Regions from separate parts of the Streptomyces sp. NPDC001194 genome, predicted to be linked through region 2. Evidence: riboswitches for the same ligand, from Rfam matches in the RefSeq annotation. Region 2 holds a riboswitch; the other holds the start of a gene.
What was found. Region 2 has a riboswitch for glycine ahead of gcvT (glycine cleavage system aminomethyltransferase GcvT). Riboswitches for the same ligand answer to the same signal wherever they lie in the genome.
Positions count from the first base shown of each region.

Region 1: it holds a riboswitch for glycine, as region 2 does, so the genes downstream of both, gcvP (aminomethyl-transferring glycine dehydrogenase) here and gcvT (glycine cleavage system aminomethyltransferase GcvT) in region 2, are expected to answer to the same signal.

Region 1 is NZ_JBIAXU010000005.1:6,437-17,518, forward strand. Features, by position in the region: gene ACFY1T_RS13820 (FHA domain-containing protein) at 1-180, shown strand, start outside; gene ACFY1T_RS13825 (MerR family transcriptional regulator) at 226-996, shown strand; gene ACFY1T_RS13830 (bifunctional nuclease family protein) at 1,060-1,533, shown strand; gene ACFY1T_RS13835 (MerR family transcriptional regulator) at 1,725-2,363, shown strand; gene ACFY1T_RS13840 (DNA polymerase IV) at 2,442-3,884, shown strand; gene ACFY1T_RS13845 (PRC-barrel domain-containing protein) at 3,996-4,367, opposite strand; glycine riboswitch at 4,481-4,579, shown strand; gene gcvP (aminomethyl-transferring glycine dehydrogenase) at 4,779-7,664, shown strand; gene ACFY1T_RS13855 (DUF5999 family protein) at 7,776-7,982, opposite strand; gene ACFY1T_RS13860 (hypothetical protein) at 8,294-8,914, opposite strand; gene ACFY1T_RS13865 (glutamate-cysteine ligase family protein) at 9,411-10,946, shown strand; gene ACFY1T_RS13870 (CPBP family intramembrane glutamic endopeptidase) at 11,046-11,082, shown strand, end outside.
Region 2 is NZ_JBIAXU010000025.1:104,553-112,058, reverse strand. Features, by position in the region: gene ACFY1T_RS33125 (AAA family ATPase) at 53-718, opposite strand; glycine riboswitch at 1,016-1,119, shown strand; gene gcvT (glycine cleavage system aminomethyltransferase GcvT) at 1,304-2,419, shown strand; gene gcvH (glycine cleavage system protein GcvH) at 2,488-2,868, shown strand; gene glyA (serine hydroxymethyltransferase) at 2,887-4,143, shown strand; gene ACFY1T_RS33105 (L-serine ammonia-lyase) at 4,363-5,745, shown strand; gene ACFY1T_RS33100 (hypothetical protein) at 5,995-6,300, shown strand; gene ACFY1T_RS33095 (SsgA family sporulation/cell division regulator) at 6,497-6,904, shown strand; gene ACFY1T_RS33090 (hypothetical protein) at 7,023-7,506, shown strand, end outside.

The DNA.
Region 1 (11,082 bases), on a different contig from region 2:
CGGCGGCATGTCGAGTTCCGCAGGAGCCAGGACGGCGGATTCACCGTCGCCGACGTGGGCAGCCTCAACGGCACGTACGTGAACCGTGAGCCGATCGACTCGGTCGCCCTGCACAACGGCGACGAGGTGCAGATCGGCAAGTACCGGCTGGTCTTCTACGCGAGCCTGCGGGGCGTCTGACCTCCTCCGGACTCCGTCCGGGGGAAACCCCAGAGGGAAGGTCCCATGCTGCGTATCCCCACCGGCGGTGCCCCGAGGAGCGGCACCGCCGGCAGCGGCTCGGCCGGACGGCTGGTGAGCATCGGCACGGTGCTCACCCTGCTGCGCGACGAGTTCCCCGAAGTCACGATCTCGAAGATCCGCTTCCTGGAGGCGGAGGGGCTGGTCGAGCCCCGGCGCACACCTTCCGGATACCGCAAGTTCAGCACCGAGGACGTCGAGCGGCTGGCCCGGATCCTGCGGTTGCAGCGGGACCACTACCTGCCGTTGAAAGTCATCCGCGAGCAGCTGGACGCGCTCGCGCGCGGTGAACAGATCCGCATCCCCGCACCAACGGCGCACGGGGACTCCGTCGATCCCGCGAGCCCTTGTGCCGTCTACGGCGAAGTGGGCCGGGAGCGGGCCGCCGCGGCCCGCGTCGGGCGCGCCGAGCTGCTCGCCGCGGCGGAGGTGGAGGAGGCGCAGCTCGCCGAGTGGGAGTCGTACGGGCTGATCGGCGAGGCCCCGGGCGGCGGCTTCGACGCCGAGACGGTCACCGTGGCCCGCCTGGTGGCGGATCTGGGCCGGTTCGGGCTGGAGCCGCGGCACCTGCGCGCCATGAAGGCGGCCGCGGACCGTGAGGCGGGTTTGGTGGAGCAGGTCGTGGCACCTCTTCGGCGGCACCGCAACCCGCAGACCAGGGCGCATGCCGAAGCGACCCTGAAGGAGCTCGCGGGGCTGTCCGTACGGCTCCACGAGGCCCTGGTGCAGACCGCTCTCGGGGTCCGTCTGCACTGACCTCGGGGATCCCCGAGGGGGCCCGACTACCCAAACCTGCCGAGCAGGTCCTAGGGTTGCTGTGTGAACGAGCTCGACGTTGTGGGTGTCCGGGTGGAAATGCCCTCCAACCAACCGATCGTGCTCCTGCGTGAAGTGGGAGGCGACCGGTACCTCCCCATCTGGATCGGACCAGGGGAGGCGACCGCCATTGCCTTCGCGCAGCAGGGCATGGCCCCCGCCCGGCCGCTGACGCACGACCTGTTCAAGGACGTGCTGGAGGCGATCGGCGAGGAGCTCACCGAGGTCCGGATCACGGACCTGCGGGAGGGCGTCTTCTACGCGGAGCTTGTCTTCGCCAGCGGGGTCGAGGTGAGCGCGAGGCCTTCCGACGCCATAGCGCTCGCCCTGCGTACCGGAACGCCGATCTACGGGAGCGACGGCGTGCTGGACGACGCCGGAATCGCGATTCCGGACGAGCAGGAGGACGAGGTGGAGAAGTTCCGCGAGTTCCTCGACCAGATCTCCCCGGAGGACTTCGGTACCGGCCCGCAGTGAGCCGCGGCCGCGCCGTCCACGCCGCGTGTCCGCGGGGAGCATCAGCCCATTCGGTGAGCCATTCCCCGGCACAGGACACGGGAAACCACTCTCAGGGTGATTATCACTCGGCGTGCCGAGTGTGGCGATCGTTGACGCACCCCTGGTGACTGCCTACCTTCGAGGGGGCAGGTCAAGGACGGAGGGTCGGCGTGAGAGTCACGGGCGACGGTACGACCGGGGGCATCCCCGTGCGGAGTGACGGTGGGCCGTACCCGCTCCACGGCAGTGCGGCGGGTTCCCCGCGCCGTCAGCCGGACAGTGCGCCGGTCGCGCCTGTGGGCGCGGACGCGGCACCCGAGCAGGTCGGCTACCGGGGACCGACCGCGTGCGCCGCGGCGGGCATCACGTACCGCCAGCTCGACTACTGGGCGCGGACCGGGCTGGTGGAGCCCACGGTGCGCCCCGCGTACGGCTCCGGGACGCAGCGGCTCTACAGCTTCCGGGACGTCGTCGTCCTCAAGATCGTCAAGCGCTTCCTGGACACCGGGGTGGCGCTTCAGAACATCCGGACCGCCGTCCAGCACCTGCGCGACCGCGGATTCTCGGACCTGGAGCGCATGACGCTGATGAGCGACGGCGCCACCGTGTACGAGTGCACCTCGCCGGACCAGGTCGTGAGCCTGCTCCAGGGCGGGCAGGGCGTCTTCGGGATCGCGGTGGGCGTGGTCTGGCGCGACGTGGAGAACGCGCTGTCGCAGCTGCACGGAGAGCGGGTCGACACCGGCGAGACGGTGGTGGGCCACAACTCGACGGACGAGCTCGCCGCGCGCCGCAACCGGGCCGGCTGAGCACCCTTCCCGGCGCGGTCCGAGGACGCCGGGCCCGGGCCCGGCCGAATGTCAGTGGCATGAGGCAGCATCGGGGCTGTGAGATCCGCGCCGACCATCCTGCACCTGGACATGGACGCCTTCTACGCCTCCGTGGAGCAGGCGTCGAAGCCGAGCCTGCGCGGGAAGGCCGTGATCGTCGGCGGGCTCGGACCGCGCGGGGTGGTCGCCACCGCCTCGTACGAGGCCCGGCGCTTCGGGGTGCACTCGGCGATGCCGACGGCCCAGGCGCGCCGGCTCTGCCCGAACGGCGCCTACCTCATCCCGCGCTTCCGGCTGTACCAGGCGGTCAGCGAGGTCGTCATGGGGCTGCTGCGGGAGCTCTCCCCGCTGGTGGAGCCCCTCAGCCTGGACGAGGCCTTCGTGGACCTGGAGGCGGGCGGGACCGCCTTCGACTCCGAGAGCGCCCGGGAGACGGGGGAGCGGCTGCGGGCGGACATCCGGGCCGCGACGGGGCTCAGCGGCTCCGTGGGGCTCGCGGGCTCCAAGATGCTGGCCAAGGTGGCGTCCGAGGAGGCCAAGCCGGCCGGGCTGCTGCTGATCGAGCCGGGCACCGAGCGGGAGCTGCTCGCCCCGATGTCGGTGCGGACGCTGCCCGGGGTGGGGCCCGTCACGGGGGAACACCTGCGGCGCGCCGGGATCACCACGGTCGGCGAGCTGGCCGAGGCCGGCGAGGACGAGCTGGTGCGGATGGTCGGGCGCTCGCACGGGGTCGGGCTGTACCGGATGGCGCTGGGGCTGGACGACCGGCCGGTGGTCGCCGAGCGCGACGCGAAGTCCGTGTCGGTGGAGGACACCTTCGACGTGGACCTGCACGACCGGGTGCGGATCCGGACCGAGGTGCAGAGGCTCGCCGACCGGTGCGTGCAGCGGCTGCGGGGCTCGGGGCACTCGGGGCGCACGATCGTGCTGAAGGTGCGGCGGTACGACTTCTCGACCCTGACCCGCTCCGAGACGCTGCGGGGGCCCACCGACGACCCCGCGGTGGTGCGGGAGGCAGCGGCGCGACTGCTGGAGGGGGTGGACACCACGGGCGGGGTCCGGCTGCTGGGAGTGGGCGTGACGGGCCTCGCCGACTACACGCAGGAGGACCTGTTCGCGCAGTCGATGGCGGCGGAGGCGGAGGCGGCCGCCGAGGCGGCTGCGGAGGGCGCGGCCGCCGAGCCCCGTGGTGCCCCGGAGACCGCGGGGGCGGGAGCGGCCGGAGGGCCTGGAGGGCCCGCAGAGGCCGCGGAGCCCGTCGGGCCGGCAGGGGAGCCCGACCCGGCCCCGGAGCGGCGCTGGGCGGCCGGGAGTGACGTACTGCACGCCGTGTACGGGCCGGGGTGGGTGCAGGGCAGCGGGGTCGGGAGGGTGACCGTGCGGTTCGAGCAGCCCGGATCGGCGCCGGGCAGGGTGCGCACCTTCCGGGTGGAGGACCCCGAGCTGGAGCCTTCCGATCCGCTGCCCCTCGTGGGGCGGGAGGATCCGGAGGCGGCCTAGGCCGCCCTGCGGGGACCGCGGGGCAGACGGGACTTCGCGGATCGCCCTAGGGCGTGTCCGCAAAGTCCCGGACCGCCCTCCGGGCGGACGGCGCTACTTTGCGGACACCCACTAGGGAGTGTCGTCCCCGTTCGCCAGGCGGCCGAAGTCCCGCTGGATGTCCGACGGGAGGGAGACGTCCAGTCCGTAGTGGTGGTAGAGCTGCAGCTCCTGTTCGGGGGAGAGGTGGCGGCCCACGCCGAAGTCCGGGGCGTCCTTGATGAGGGAGCGCTCGAAGGGGACCCGCAGGGTGTCGTCGACGACCTCGCTCGGCTCCAGCGGGACGAAGGCGTCCCGGCTGAACAGGCCGGTCCGGACGGCGGCCCATTCGGGCACGCCCGTGGCATCGTCGAGGTAGACCTCGTCGACGGTGCCGATCTTGGTTCCGTTGCGGTCGAACGCCTTGCGGCCGATCAGGCTGCGCGGATCGATGTCGGTCTGCACGGTCCCTCCATATGGTCGCAACTCCTCCGTAATGACAACAGAAGGGCATTTCCGGAGTGCAGGCCACTCGAGGCAGGTGCGGGAACCTCGCTGGTAGGCTGGGTGACGGCTGTTGACCCTGTGCGGGAGAGTCCTCCGAGTGAGCACGACGGAGGCGCCGAAGGAGCAAATCCTCCCCGGAATCTCTCAGGCATACGTACCGCACGTGAAGAGGCCACTCTGGAAAGCAGGGGCGGGTACCGGGCGCGCAGTGCCGGTTCCCCTCCTCACCGACGGTGAAAGCCGGAATCCGCGGGCCACCCCCGCTGGCTCCGGTGAAGCTCTCAGGTTGAGATGACAGAGGGGGAGGCCGTCCGGGTGCCCGCGCCGTGGTGCCCCTCGCAGGTCGTACGACCCAGGAGGCCTCCGTACATGACCGCCAACCGCATTCCGCTCTCCCAGCTGGAGCGAGGCATCCCCTTCGAGCAGCGCCACATCGGCCCGGATGCCGAGGCGCAGGCGAAGATGCTCGCCCACGTGGGCTACGGCTCGCTGGACGAACTGACCGCCGCCGCGGTACCGGATGTGATCAAGAGCGCCGAGGCGCTGGATCTGCCCGAGGCGCGGACCGAGGCGGAGGTGCTCGCCGAGCTGCGCTCGCTCGCCGACCGCAACCAGGTCCTGACCCCGATGATCGGTCTCGGCTACTACGGGACCTTCACCCCGCCGGTGATCCTGCGCAACGTCATGGAGAACCCGGCCTGGTACACGGCGTACACCCCGTACCAGCCCGAGATCTCGCAGGGCCGCCTGGAGGCGCTCCTCAACTTCCAGACCGTCGTCGCGGACCTCACCGGCCTGCCGACCTCCGGCGCCTCCCTGCTCGACGAGGGCACCGCGGCCGCCGAGGCCATGACGCTGGCCCGCCGCGTCGGCAGGTCCAAGGGCAACATCTTCCTCGTCGACGCCGACGCGCTGCCGCAGACCATCGCCGTGATCGAGACCCGCGCCGAGCCGATCGGCATCGAGATCGTCGTCGCCGACCTCTCCGAGGGCATCCCGGCCGAGGTCGCCGAGCGCGGCGTCTACGGCGTGCTCCTGCAGTACCCGGGCGCCTCCGGTGCCGTACGGGACATCAAGCCGCTCATCGACCAGGCGCACGGCCTCGGCGCGATCGTCGCCGTCGCCGCCGACCTGCTCGCGCTGACCCTGCTCACCTCCCCGGGCGCGCTCGGCGCGGACATCGCCGTCGGCACCACCCAGCGCTTCGGCGTCCCGATGGGCTTCGGCGGCCCGCACGCCGGCTACATGGCCGTCCAGGACAAGCACGCCCGCTCGCTGCCGGGCCGCCTCGTCGGCGTCTCCGTGGACGCGGACGGCAACAAGGCCTACCGCCTGGCGCTGCAGACCCGCGAGCAGCACATCCGCCGGGAGAAGGCCACCAGCAACATCTGTACCGCGCAGGTGCTGCTCGCCGTCATGGCCGGCATGTACGCCGTCTACCACGGCCCGGACGGCCTGCGGACGATCGCCCGCCGCACCCACCGCTACGCCGCCCTGCTCGCGGCCGGTCTGCGGGCCGGCGGGGTCGAGATCGTGCACGGCTCGTACTTCGACACCGTCACCGCCCGGGTGCCCGGCAAGGCCGCCGAGGTCGTCGCCGCCGCCCGCGAGGGCGGGGTCAACCTGTTCCAGGTCGACGCCGACCACGTCTCCGTCTCCTGCGACGAGACCACGCTGCGCGCCGGCGTCGAGGCCGTCTGGGCCGCCTTCGGCGTGAGCGCGGACCTCGAGGCGCTGGACGGGACCACCGCCGACGCGCTGCCCGAGGGCCTGCTGCGCTCGGACGACTACCTGGCGCACCCGGTCTTCCACCAGCACCGCAGCGAGACCGCGATGCTGCGCTACCTGCGCAAGCTGTCGGACAAGGACTACGCGCTGGACCGCGGCATGATCCCGCTGGGCTCCTGCACCATGAAGCTCAACGCGACCACCGAGATGGAGCCGGTCACCTGGCCCGAATTCGGCCAGCTGCACCCGTTCGCCCCGGTCGAGCAGGCCGAGGGGTACCTCACGCTCATCACCGAGCTGGAGGAACGTCTCTGCGAGGTCACCGGCTACGACAAGGTCTCCATCCAGCCGAACGCCGGCTCCCAGGGTGAGCTCGCCGGCCTGCTGGCCGTCCGCGCCTACCACCGGGCCAACGGCGACGAGCAGCGCACCGTCTGCCTCATCCCGTCCTCCGCGCACGGCACCAACGCCGCGAGCGCCGTGATGGCCGGCATGAAGGTCGTCGTCGTCAAGACCGCCGACGACGGCGAGGTGGACGAGGCCGACCTGCGCGCCAAGATCGAGCAGTACCGCGACGAGCTCGCCGTGCTGATGATCACGTACCCCTCGACCCACGGTGTGTTCGAGGAGCACGTCGCCGACATCTGCGCCCAGGTGCACGACGCCGGCGGCCAGGTCTACGTGGACGGCGCCAACCTCAACGCCCTCGTGGGCCTGGCCAAGCCGGGTCACTTCGGCGGCGACGTCTCGCACCTCAACCTGCACAAGACCTTCTGCATCCCGCACGGCGGCGGCGGCCCGGGCGTCGGCCCGGTCGGTGTCCGGGCGCACCTGGCCCCCTACCTGCCGAACCACCCGCTCCAGCCGACCGCGGGCCCGGAGACGGGCGTCGGTCCGATCTCGGCGGCGCCGTGGGGCTCGGCCGGCATCCTGCCGATCTCCTGGTCGTACGTGCGCCTCATGGGCGGCGAGGGCCTCAAGCGCGCCACCCAGGTGGCGGTGCTCGGCGCGAACTACATCGCCAAGCGCCTGGAGCCGCACTACCCGGTGCTCTACACGGGCCCGGGCAACCTGGTCGCGCACGAGTGCATCATCGACCTGCGCCCGCTGTCGAAGGCGACGGGCGTCAGCGTGGACGACATCGCCAAGCGCCTGATCGACTACGGTTTCCACGCGCCGACCATGTCCTTCCCGGTGGCCGGCACGCTGATGATCGAGCCGACGGAGTCCGAGGACCTCGCCGAGATCGACCGTTTCTGCGACGCGATGATCGCCATCCGCGCCGAGATCGACCGGGTCGCGGGCGGCGAGTGGCCGGTGGACGACAACCCGCTCGCCAACTCCCCGCACACCGCGGCGGCGCTGGGCGGCGAGTGGAGCCACCCGTACAGCCGCGACGAGGCCGTCTTCCCCGGCGGGGTCACGGCGGCGGAGAAGTACTGGCCGCCGGTGCGCCGCATCGACGGCGCCTTCGGCGACCGCAACCTGGTCTGCTCCTGCCCGCCGCTCGACGAGTACGACAACTGACATGTTCGTATGACGTGATGGCATGACGGAGGGGCCGGTCCGGGAGAATCATCCCCGGGCCGGCCCCTCGTCGTTCTCTTCTGCTCCGTTCCCGTTCAGTGTTGTCGCCGGCTAGGCCGCCTTCATCACATGCGCCGCCGCGAGCGGGCGGTGCGGGGCGATGATCTGGCCGTCCGGCAGCAGCTCACCGGTGTCCTCGAAGAGCAGGACGCCGTTGCACAGCAGGCTCCAGCCCTGTTCCGGGTGGTTCGCCAACGGCTTGGCGGCCTCCCGGTCGGCGGAGTCGGCTGACGGGCACGCTGGCTGGTGCTGGCACATGGATGCGTTCTTTCGCTGCGGTGTGGTCTGTGTGCTGCGGCTCGATGCTTTGTTCATGGCCGCCCCCCGTATCAACGTCTTGGTTTGGTCAGGGTCCCAGTGTTGCCCTCCGGAGTTGCGTCCGCAGGGATTTCCCGGCAGCTGTCCTCATACATTGATGACGCATCACCCGTGCGGGCGGTTCAAGTCAACTCCCCTGTCATTTCGGGTGGTTCGGGGGTGACCCGACTGGGCTAGGCCGAATGGGCAGTACGGACCAGCAGCAGGGAACGCGCCTGCTCAGACCCGCCGCACCGAGGCCCGGACCCCGCTCAGGCGGCCGGCGCGGCCAGCGACGGCGGGACCGGCGGGCTCGGAGGAGTGAGCCGGTGCGTCATCACGGGCAGCAGTTCGGACACCGGGTGCGGCCGGTACGGGGCGATCCCGGGCGGGGCCGGAGCCAGCGGAACCAGCAGATCTGCGGCGGCGGGCAGCCCCGCGGAGGCATCGGCCCCGACCGCCCCGTGCAGCCACAGCGTCAGCATGTACAGCTCCGGTACGGAGAGCAGCCGCGGCTGGTAGTTCTTGCCGAGCGATTCCGCCTGGCGCAGGGCGCGTTCGGTGGCCGCAACGTAGGGACCCTCGAAGAAATGGGAGAAGACCCAGCCGTCCGGCGTCAGCCGGGTGTCCGCGGCGGCGACGTAGCGGTCGCCGCTGCGGATCAGGAACCGCCAGGCGGTCAGCCGGGTGCGGGGCGGGCGGCCCCCCGCTGCCAGCTGGGAGATGTTCAGCCGGTCCAGGACGTGGACGGGCAGCGGCAGTTCGGCGGTCATCGGGCCCTGCAGCGCGCGCAGGGCCGGAGTGTGCGCCTCGTGGACGGCGGTGGGGGAACCGAGTGCCGCGAGGACGCTGCGCAGGGCGGGCGCGGGAGCCGGAGGGACATGCAGCGGCATGGTGGGTCGCCTCTCACTTGGGAGACCTGTGGAACGGGGCAGGTGCGGACGGCGCTGTCGCATTCTGGGGCCAGAGGGGGGCTGAGGGGCAATGGCCGCGCGCCAACTCTCTGCCTCGTTTGCGGAGTTTATACGACATGTGTTCACGCAGTGTTTCGGCTAGCTGTCCCGCCTATTGCCGACAAGGCGCTTACCGGTCCCGCTGACATGGCTTTCATGCCGGTTGCGCGCGAACATGTCGCGCTGACCTCGGAGGTTACCGGACGGGGGCTCGGCTGGAAAGCGCCCATTATCCGGAACCGGCAAAACCGATGCGGAATTTGCATACGACATCTTGCCAGGTGAATGTGCCATAGCGCCCTTCGGCCAAACCGGCGCGCGCTCCCCGCCACGCGCGCCCCCTCGGGCGTTATCGATCTCGCCTCCGGGGCATCATCGACCGTACACGCGCGCCTGGGTGGCATGGGCCAGGCGCAAATCGAGGAGGGACGCTCCGATGGGGGAGAAGGTCGTGGCGGGCGGATTCGACCTGTCCGATCGGCAGAAGTATCGGAGGAAGCTCCACGAGTGCCTGGAGGGGCTGGAGCGGCTTCTGGCGGAGAAGAGGTTCGATCGACCCAAGAACATGATGGGACTGGAGATCGAGCTGAATCTGGCGGGTTCCGACGGGTTGCCGAGAATGGTGAATGCCCAGGTTCTGGAGCGGATAGCGAGCCAGGATTTCCAAACGGAACTGGGAATGTTCAACCTTGAGGTCAACGTACTTCCGCACCGGCTCGGCGGCCGGGTATTCGACCGGCTCGCCGAGGAACTGAGCGCGGGGCTCGGCTATGCCCACCGGCAGGCCGCGGAGATCGACGCCGGCGTGGTGATGATCGGCATCCTGCCGACGATCACCCGTTCCGACCTGGTCACCGCCAACCTGTCCGCGGTGGACCGCTACTCGCTGCTGAACGAGCAGATCCTGATGATGCGCGGCGAGGACTTCCTGCTCGACATCGACGGGGTCGAGCGGCTCACCTGGAGCACCGGGTCGATCGTCCCGGAGGCCGCCTGCACCTCCGTACAGCTGCACCTGCAGGTGACGCCGGCCCGGTTCGCCGACGTGTGGAACGCGGCGCAGGCGGTGACCGCCGTACAGATAGCCGTCGGCGCCAACTCGCCGTTCCTGTTCGGGCGCGAGCTGTGGCGGGAGTCGCGGCCGCCGCTCTTCACGCAGGCCACCGACACCCGGCCGCCGGAGCTGCAGGCCCAGGGGGTGCGGCCGCGGACCTGGTTCGGGGAGCGCTGGGTGGAGTCGGCGTACGAGCTCTTCGCGGAGAACGTCCGGTACTTCCCGGCGCTGCTGCCCATCTGCGACGAGGAGGAGCCGCTGCGGGTGCTCGCCGAGGGCGGGGTGCCGAGCCTGCAGGAGCTGGTCCTGCACAACGGAACGGTCTACCGGTGGAACCGGCCCGTGTACGGGGTCGCCGACGGGATCCCGCACCTGCGGGTGGAGAACCGGGTGCTGCCGGCCGGGCCGACGGTCGCCGACGTGGTGGCGAACGCCGCCTTCTACTACGGGCTCGTCCGGACGCTCGCCGACGAGCAGCGGCCGGTGTGGACGCGGCTGCCGTTCGCCGAGGCGGAGGCCAACTTCGACGCGGCCTGCCGGTACGGGATCGACGCCCGGCTGCGCTGGCCGCGCCGGGGCCGGGGCGGCGGCCTCGCCAGCGTGTCCGCCGTGCGCCTGGTCCTGGACGAGCTGCTGCCGATGGCGGCGGCAGGGCTGGACGCCTGGGGCATCGAGCCCGCCGACCGGGACCACTACCTCGGCATCATCGAGGAGCGCTGCCAGCGCCGGGTCAACGGGGCGACCTGGCAGGTGGACACCTACCACCGCGCGCTCGCGTCCGGAATGGGAAGGGACGAGGCGCTGGCCGCCATCACCCGGCGCTACAGCGAGCTGATGCACAAGGGCGACCCCGTGCACACCTGGCCGGTCGGACTGGCGGACGAGGAGGTGAGCGCGGCGGTTCCGGTACGGCGCTGACCGGCGGCTCCGCCCGCGTTCCGGGTCCGGTGATCCCCTTCCCCGTCCGAAGAGGCAGTATGGGGTGGACGAAGCGGAACGGCGGGACGGGAGTCGGACGTGCGGGCGGATCCGGAGCCGGTGGTCAAGGCGTTGC
Region 2 (7,506 bases):
CACCCCACCCATACAGGCAAAATGCCCAAGGCTGAGCCTTCTGCAACACCCTTTAGGGGGTCCGGAAGGCTATGCGGGTCACGCGGGCCGCCGAGCCGCGGTCCAGGAGGACCGCCGAGGCGCAGCCGGCCGGAAGGCGGCCCGATTCGGCCTCGCGCAGCAGCCGGGCCACCGCTCCCCGGTGGCGGGCGAAGGCGTACGCCGACACCCCGCGGCCGCGCGCCGCCTGCCCGGCCAGTGCCTCCTCCGGGCTGGTGTCCAGCAGCAGCAGGTGCAGCGCCCGGCCCCGCCGCCGCGCGGAGGCGGCCAGCAGGCCGCGCACCCACGACTGCGTTCCGCAGTCGTGGACCACCGCCGAGGCGCCGGAGCGCAGGGTCCGCCAGAGCCCCCAGTAGTGCGCGAAGCGGACCAGCGGCCGGTACGCGGCGTACGGCAGCGCGCTCGGCATCCGGCGCTCCCAGCGCTCCCGCACGTCCTGGGAGTCGATGCCGCCGTCCTGCGCGGCCCGCTTGATCAGCGTGCTCTTGCCGCCGCCCGGGAGGCCGGACACGACGACGATGTCCCCTTCCGCGAAGCCGAGCCACTGCGGTCCGTGCGCGCCCCGGCCGCGCAGGTCGCGTACGAGGGCGTCCTCGGCGCGCGCCCGGCGCGCCGCCGGCACCCCGTCCACGGACCCCGTCCCGGTCAACGCCAGCACTCCGAATCGCCGCACAGTGATCGCCTCCCCCAATCGGGCCCTGCGGGGGCCCCATGCCCACTGAGTGTAAAGAGACGGTAATACGGCACGCCCGGTTCCGGTCGGCCCATCCCGGCCCATCCCGGCCGATCCCGGCCGATCCCGGCCGTGGCGGATGCGCCGCGGGTCCGACGCACCGGTCCGTCGTACCGGTCCCGCCGTCACCGGTTCGCGCCCCTTCCGTCCGTTGCTTCGCACGTTCTTCCGGGCCCGCACCCCCGATCGCCCGGACGGCGTGCAATGATGTGCGCCATCTGGACCAACTGCATACCGGCCGCTTGAATCCGCGCGGGAGAGTCCCGGCACGCCGCGAGGCGGTGCCCGGGCGCCGAAGGAGCAAGTACCTCCCTTGAATCTCTCAGGCCCCGTACCGCGTGGATGAGGCAGATCTGAAAAGCGAGCCGCGCCACCGTCCCCCGCGACGGCATCCGCGTGCGCTCCACCCAAGGTGCAAGTCGACGTTCCCCGGGTCCGACCGGGAACTCTCGGCGAACCTCTCAGGTTCCGATGACAGATGGGGAGGATCGTCCTCGTCATGTCATGCCCTGGGACCCGGGAGCCACACCCATGAGCACTGCCCCCCGCCTGACCGCCCTCGATGCGCTGCACCGTTCGCTCGGTGCGACCATGACCGATTTCGCGGGCTGGGACATGCCCCTGCGGTACGGCAGTGAGCGCGACGAGCACAACGCCGTACGGACCAAGGCCGGCCTCTTCGACCTGTCCCACATGGGCGAGATCACGCTGACCGGCCCGGAGGCCGTCAAGGCCCTGGACTACGCGCTGGTCGGCAACATCTCCACCGTCGGCGTCGGCCGCGCCCGCTACACGCACATCTGCCAGGAGGACGGCGGGATCGTCGACGACCTGATCGTCTACCGCCTGGGCGAGAGCGAGTACATGGTCGTCGCGAACGCCTCCAACGCCCAGGTCGTCCTGGACGCCCTGACCGAGCGCGCCGCCGGCTTCGACACCGTGGTCCGCGACGACCGCGACGCCTACGCGCTGATCGCCGTCCAGGGACCGGAGTCCCCCGGCATCCTCGCCTCCCTCACCGACGCCGACCTGGACGGGCTGAAGTACTACGCCGGCCTGCCGGGCACCGTCGCGGGCGTGCCCGCCCTGATCGCACGTACGGGCTACACGGGCGAGGACGGCTTCGAGCTGTTCGTCTCCCCCGGGCACGCCGTCGAGCTGTGGCAGGCGCTGACCAAGGCCGGCGAGGGCGCGGGCCTGGTCCCGGCGGGCCTGTCCTGCCGCGACACGCTGCGCCTGGAGGCGGGCATGCCGCTGTACGGGCACGAGCTGACCACCTCCCTGACCCCGTTCGACGCGGGGCTGGGCCGGGTCGTGAAGTTCGAGAAGGAGGGTGACTTCGTCGGCCGCGCCGCGCTGGAGGCCGCCGCCGAGCGCGCCGCCACCAACCCGCCGCGCAAGCTGGTAGGCCTGATCGCCGAGGGCCGCCGCGTCCCGCGCGCCGGGTTCCCGGTCGTGGCCGACGGCCAGGTGATCGGCGAGGTCACCTCGGGCGCCCCGTCCCCGACGCTCGGCAAGCCGATCGCGATGGCGTACGTGGACGCGGCGCACGCCGCGCCCGGCACCTCCGGCGTCGGCGTGGACATTCGCGGTACGCATGAGCCGTACGAGGTCGTGGCCCTGCCGTTCTACAAGCGGCAGAAGTAACTCCCCTCCGTCTCAGTACGCAAGACCACCGTTCGTTCGTACTCCCCCGCATCCAGGAGAATCAGGTCATGAGCAACCCCCAGCAGCTGCGTTACAGCAAGGAGCACGAGTGGCTGTCGACCGCCGAGGACGGCGTCGCGACGGTCGGCATCACGGAGTTCGCGGCCAACGCGCTCGGTGACGTCGTCTACGCCCAGCTCCCCGAGGTCGGCGACACGGTGACCGCGGGCGAGACCTGCGGCGAGCTGGAGTCGACCAAGTCCGTCAGCGACCTGTACTCCCCCGTCACCGGTGAGGTCGTCGCCGCCAACCAGGACGTCGTGGACGACCCGGCGCTCGTGAACACCGCTCCGTTCGAGGGCGGCTGGCTGTTCAAGGTGCGTATCACGGACGAGCAGGACGACCTGCTCTCCGCCGAGGAGTACGCGCAGCTCACCGCCGGTAAGTAACGACCCCAGGGGATCCTGATGTCTGTTCTGAACACCCCCCTCCACGAGCTCGACCCCGACGTCGCCGCCGCCGTCGACGCCGAGCTCGCCCGCCAGCAGTCCACCCTGGAAATGATCGCGTCGGAGAACTTCGCTCCGGTCGCCGTCATGGAGGCCCAGGGTTCGGTCCTGACCAACAAGTACGCCGAGGGTTACCCGGGCCGCCGCTACTACGGCGGCTGCGAGCACGTCGACGTGGTCGAGCAGATCGCGATCGACCGCATCAAGGCGCTCTTCGGCGCCGAGGCCGCGAACGTCCAGCCGCACTCCGGTGCGCAGGCGAACGCCGCCGCGATGTTCGCGCTGCTGAAGCCGGGCGACACGATCATGGGCCTGAACCTGGCCCACGGCGGTCACCTGACCCACGGCATGAAGATCAACTTTTCCGGCAAGCTCTACAACGTGGTCCCGTACCACGTCGACGAGACCGGCGAGGTGGACATGGCCGAGGTCGAGCGCCTCGCCAAGGAGTCCAAGCCGCAGCTGATCGTCGCCGGCTGGTCCGCGTACCCGCGCCAGCTGGACTTCGCCGCCTTCCGCCGCATCGCGGACGAGGTCGGCGCGTACCTGATGGTCGACATGGCGCACTTCGCCGGCCTGGTGGCCGCGGGCCTGCACCCGAACCCGGTGCCGCACGCCCACGTCGTCACCACCACCACGCACAAGACCCTCGGCGGTCCGCGCGGCGGTGTCATCCTGTCGACGCAGGAACTGGCCAAGAAGATCAACTCCGCGGTCTTCCCCGGTCAGCAGGGCGGCCCGCTGGAGCACGTGATCGCGGCCAAGGCGGTCTCCTTCAAGGTGGCGGCCTCGCCCGAGTTCAAGGAGCGCCAGGAGCGCACCCTGGAGGGCGCGAAGATCCTCGCCGCCCGCCTGGTCCAGGACGACGTCAAGGCCGTGGGCGTGGACGTCCTCACCGGCGGCACCGACGTGCACCTGGTCCTCGTCGACCTGCGCAACTCCGAGCTGGACGGCCAGCAGGCCGAGGACCGCCTCCACGAGGTCGGCATCACGGTCAACCGGAACGCGATCCCGAACGACCCGCGGCCTCCGATGGTCACCTCGGGCCTGCGGATCGGCACGCCGGCGCTGGCCACCCGCGGTTTCGACGCCGAGGCGTTCACCGAGGTCGCCGAGATCATCGCGCAGGCGCTGAAGCCGGCGTACGACGCCGAGGACCTCAAGGCGCGCGTCTCCGCGCTCGCCGCGAAGTTCCCGCTGTACCCGACGCTCTAGCGACGGCTTGGGAGGGCCCGGCCTGGTGTCACACAGGGCCGGGCCCTTCCTGTGTGACACGAGCCATACCCGAGCGCCGTCCGGCGACCATCGCGGGCAGACGAAACGTTCACCTCGCCACGTTAAGCTCGACTGTCGGACAAAATCCGAACAATCCCCCCTCATACGATCCACCCCGCCTGCCCCTCCACCCACGAGCAGACAAGGGAGTCCGCCACCGTGGCCATCTCCGTGTTCGACCTCTTCTCCATCGGCATCGGCCCCTCCTCCTCCCACACGGTCGGCCCGATGCGGGCGGCCCGCATGTTCGTGACCCGGCTGAAGAAGGACGGCGTGCTCGCCCAGACCGCGGCGGTCCGGGCGGAGCTGTACGGGTCCCTCGGCGCCACCGGCCACGGCCACGGCACGCCCAAGGCGGTGCTGCTGGGCCTCGAGGGGCACTCCCCCCGCTCGGTGAACGTGGAGACCGCCGACGACGAGGTGGAGCGCATCCGCAGGACGGGCCGCCTGCGGCTGCTCGGCACCGAGATAGGGGAGGCGCACGAGATCGCCTTCGACGAGCCGAGCCAGCTGATCCTGCACCGCCGCCGGTCCCTGCCGTACCACGCGAACGGCATGACGCTCTTCGCGTACGACGCCGCGGGCGCGCCGCTGCTGGAGAAGACGTACTACTCGGTCGGCGGCGGTTTCGTGGTCGACGAGGACGCGGTCGGCGAGGACCGGATCAAGCTCGACGACACGGTGCTGAAGTACCCGTTCCGCAGCGGCGACGAGCTGCTGCGCATGGCCCGCGAAAGCGGTCTGTCGATCTCCGCGATGATGCTGGAGAACGAGAAGGCCTGGCGCACCGAGGAGGAGATCCGCGAGGGCCTGCTGGAGATCTGGCGGGTCATGCAGGCGTGCGTCGCGCGCGGCATGTCCCGCGAGGGCATCCTGCCGGGCGGCCTGAAGGTCCGGCGCCGGGCCGCGAACACCGCCCGCAAGCTGCGCACCGAGGGCGACCCGCTGGCGCTGTCGATGGAGTGGATCACCCTCTACGCGATGGCCGTGAACGAGGAGAACGCGGCCGGCGGCCGGGTGGTCACCGCCCCGACGAACGGCGCCGCGGGCATCATCCCCGCGGTCCTGCACTACTACGTGAACTTCGTGCCCGGCGCCGACGAGGAGGGCGTGGTCCGCTTCCTGCTGGCGGCCGGCGCGATCGGCCTGCTGTTCAAGGAGAACGCCTCGATCTCCGGCGCCGAGGTCGGCTGCCAGGGCGAGGTCGGCTCGGCCTGCTCGATGGCGGCGGGCGCCCTCGCCGAGGTGCTGGGCGGCACCCCGGAGCAGGTGGAGAACGCGGCCGAGATCGGCATGGAGCACAACCTGGGCCTGACCTGCGACCCGGTGGGCGGCCTGGTCCAGATCCCGTGCATCGAGCGCAACGGCATGGCGGCGGTCAAGGCCGTCACCGCGGCCAAGATGGCCATGCGCGGCGACGGCACCCACAAGGTCTCCCTCGACAAGGTCATCAAGACCATGAAGGAGACGGGCGCCGACATGAAGATCAAGTACAAGGAGACCGCCCGCGGCGGCCTGGCGGTCAACGTCATCGAATGCTGATCCGCAGCGCGTGACGAAGGAGGGGCCCGGCGCGGTGCGCCGGGCCCCTCCGCGTTCCACAACACGGTGAATCCGCAGGCCAATTGAGGTTTGGGTCGAGTTGATCACGCGTGAGGGCGAACCCTCCGCTCCGCCCTGGTTTCCCGGTGATCACATGCGCCATGGTGATCACGTGACGTCGCGGCCACACCCCCGGCGGCCGGCCGGCCGCCTTCGACCGCGGCCTTTCGTGTTCGGGAGGACTTCTTCATGGCAAGCAACCGCAGCATCCGCGCCCTGGCGGCCGTCGCAGCGCTCCCCTTCGCCGTCGCGCTCTTCGCGGGCACGGCCCGGGCCGACAACGGGGCCGGTGCGGGCGTCTCGTCCAACGCCGCCGTCGGCGAGATCCTCGGCAGCGGGGTGGCCGGCGCCAACCTCGGCAACTCCTCCACCACCCAGCAGGTCGCCACGGGCTCCGGGGCGTCCAACCAGGGCAACGGCGCCCAGGCCAACGGCGCCGGCTCCACCGCGATCGGGCAGTCCAACGGCTCGCTCGTCTTCCACCCCGTCCCGTGACGGACCGGTGACGCGGCGGCCCGCCCTTCCCCCGGAGGGCGGGCCCTTCGCGTTCCCGCCGCCTTTCCTGTGAGAAGAGGGGCCCAGCGGCCCCCGGGGTCGGGACCTTCGGCCCGCGGGGGCGGCCGGGCGGTGGGCTAGCTTGCCCGAAGGGGCCGCGAGCGCCCCGGCCGGGACACGACAGAGAGGCCAGCGCATGGACGGCATCGAGCACCGCGTCCTCCCGCTCCGGCTGGAGGCTTCGCCCGAGCCCGTGCCGGTGTTCGGGGCCTTCACGTACCGCCGGGACCGGCCCTACGAGCTGGCGCTCGACTTCCGGGGCGCCGGGATGCACCTGGCGCGCTGGGTGTTCTCCCGCGACCTGCTGCTCGACGGGGAGACCTGCGCGACGGGCGAGGGGGACATCCGGGTGTGGCCGCGGTGGCGGGGCGGTGAGCCGCGGGTCTTCCTCGCCTTCACCAACGGCGCGCAGAGCTGCGTAGTGTCCGCCCGTGCGAAGGACGTACGGGTGCTGTGCAGGCGGCTGGTCACCCTGGTGCCGCGGGGCGAGGAGCGCCGGCACTACGACCTCGACGCCGAGCTGAGCACCCTCCTGCCCCGATAGGGTCCTTTTTGGGATTGTTTCTTTTGTTTTGATGCGGTCTGGGTGCAACCATGAGCCCGCCGGGGAGTGTCCTCAGCAGTGACACCGGTCCCCGCCTCTGAAGAATCAGGGGGACGTCATGAACCATCTCCGCCGCCGGCGGCTCTTGGCCCTCGCCACGGGTGCGCTGCTCACCGCCGGGATCACCCTCGCCGCGCCGGCCTCGGCCGCCGTCCGGCCCGCGCCGCTCGTCGTGAACGCCCGCTGGGGCGGGCACTGCACGTACGACCGCATCGTCATCGACCTGCGGGGACACGTCCCCCAGGCCACCGTCACCCGCGTCCCGCGACTGGTCCACGACGGGTCCGGCGCACCCGTTCCGCTGGCCGGGAAGCACTTCCTCCAGATCCGGCTGCATCCCGCCGCGGCGCACGACCGCGCGGGCAACGGCACGTACCGCGGACCGGAGCTGGTCAAGATCCGTCTGCCGCGGCTGAAGGGGCTCGCCCTGACCGGCGACTTCGAGGGGTACGTGACCTTCGGCGCCGCCTTCGACGGCAAGCCCTCCTTCCGCTCCTTCACGCTGCACGGGCCCGAGCGCTTCGTGCTGGACGTCGTGCACC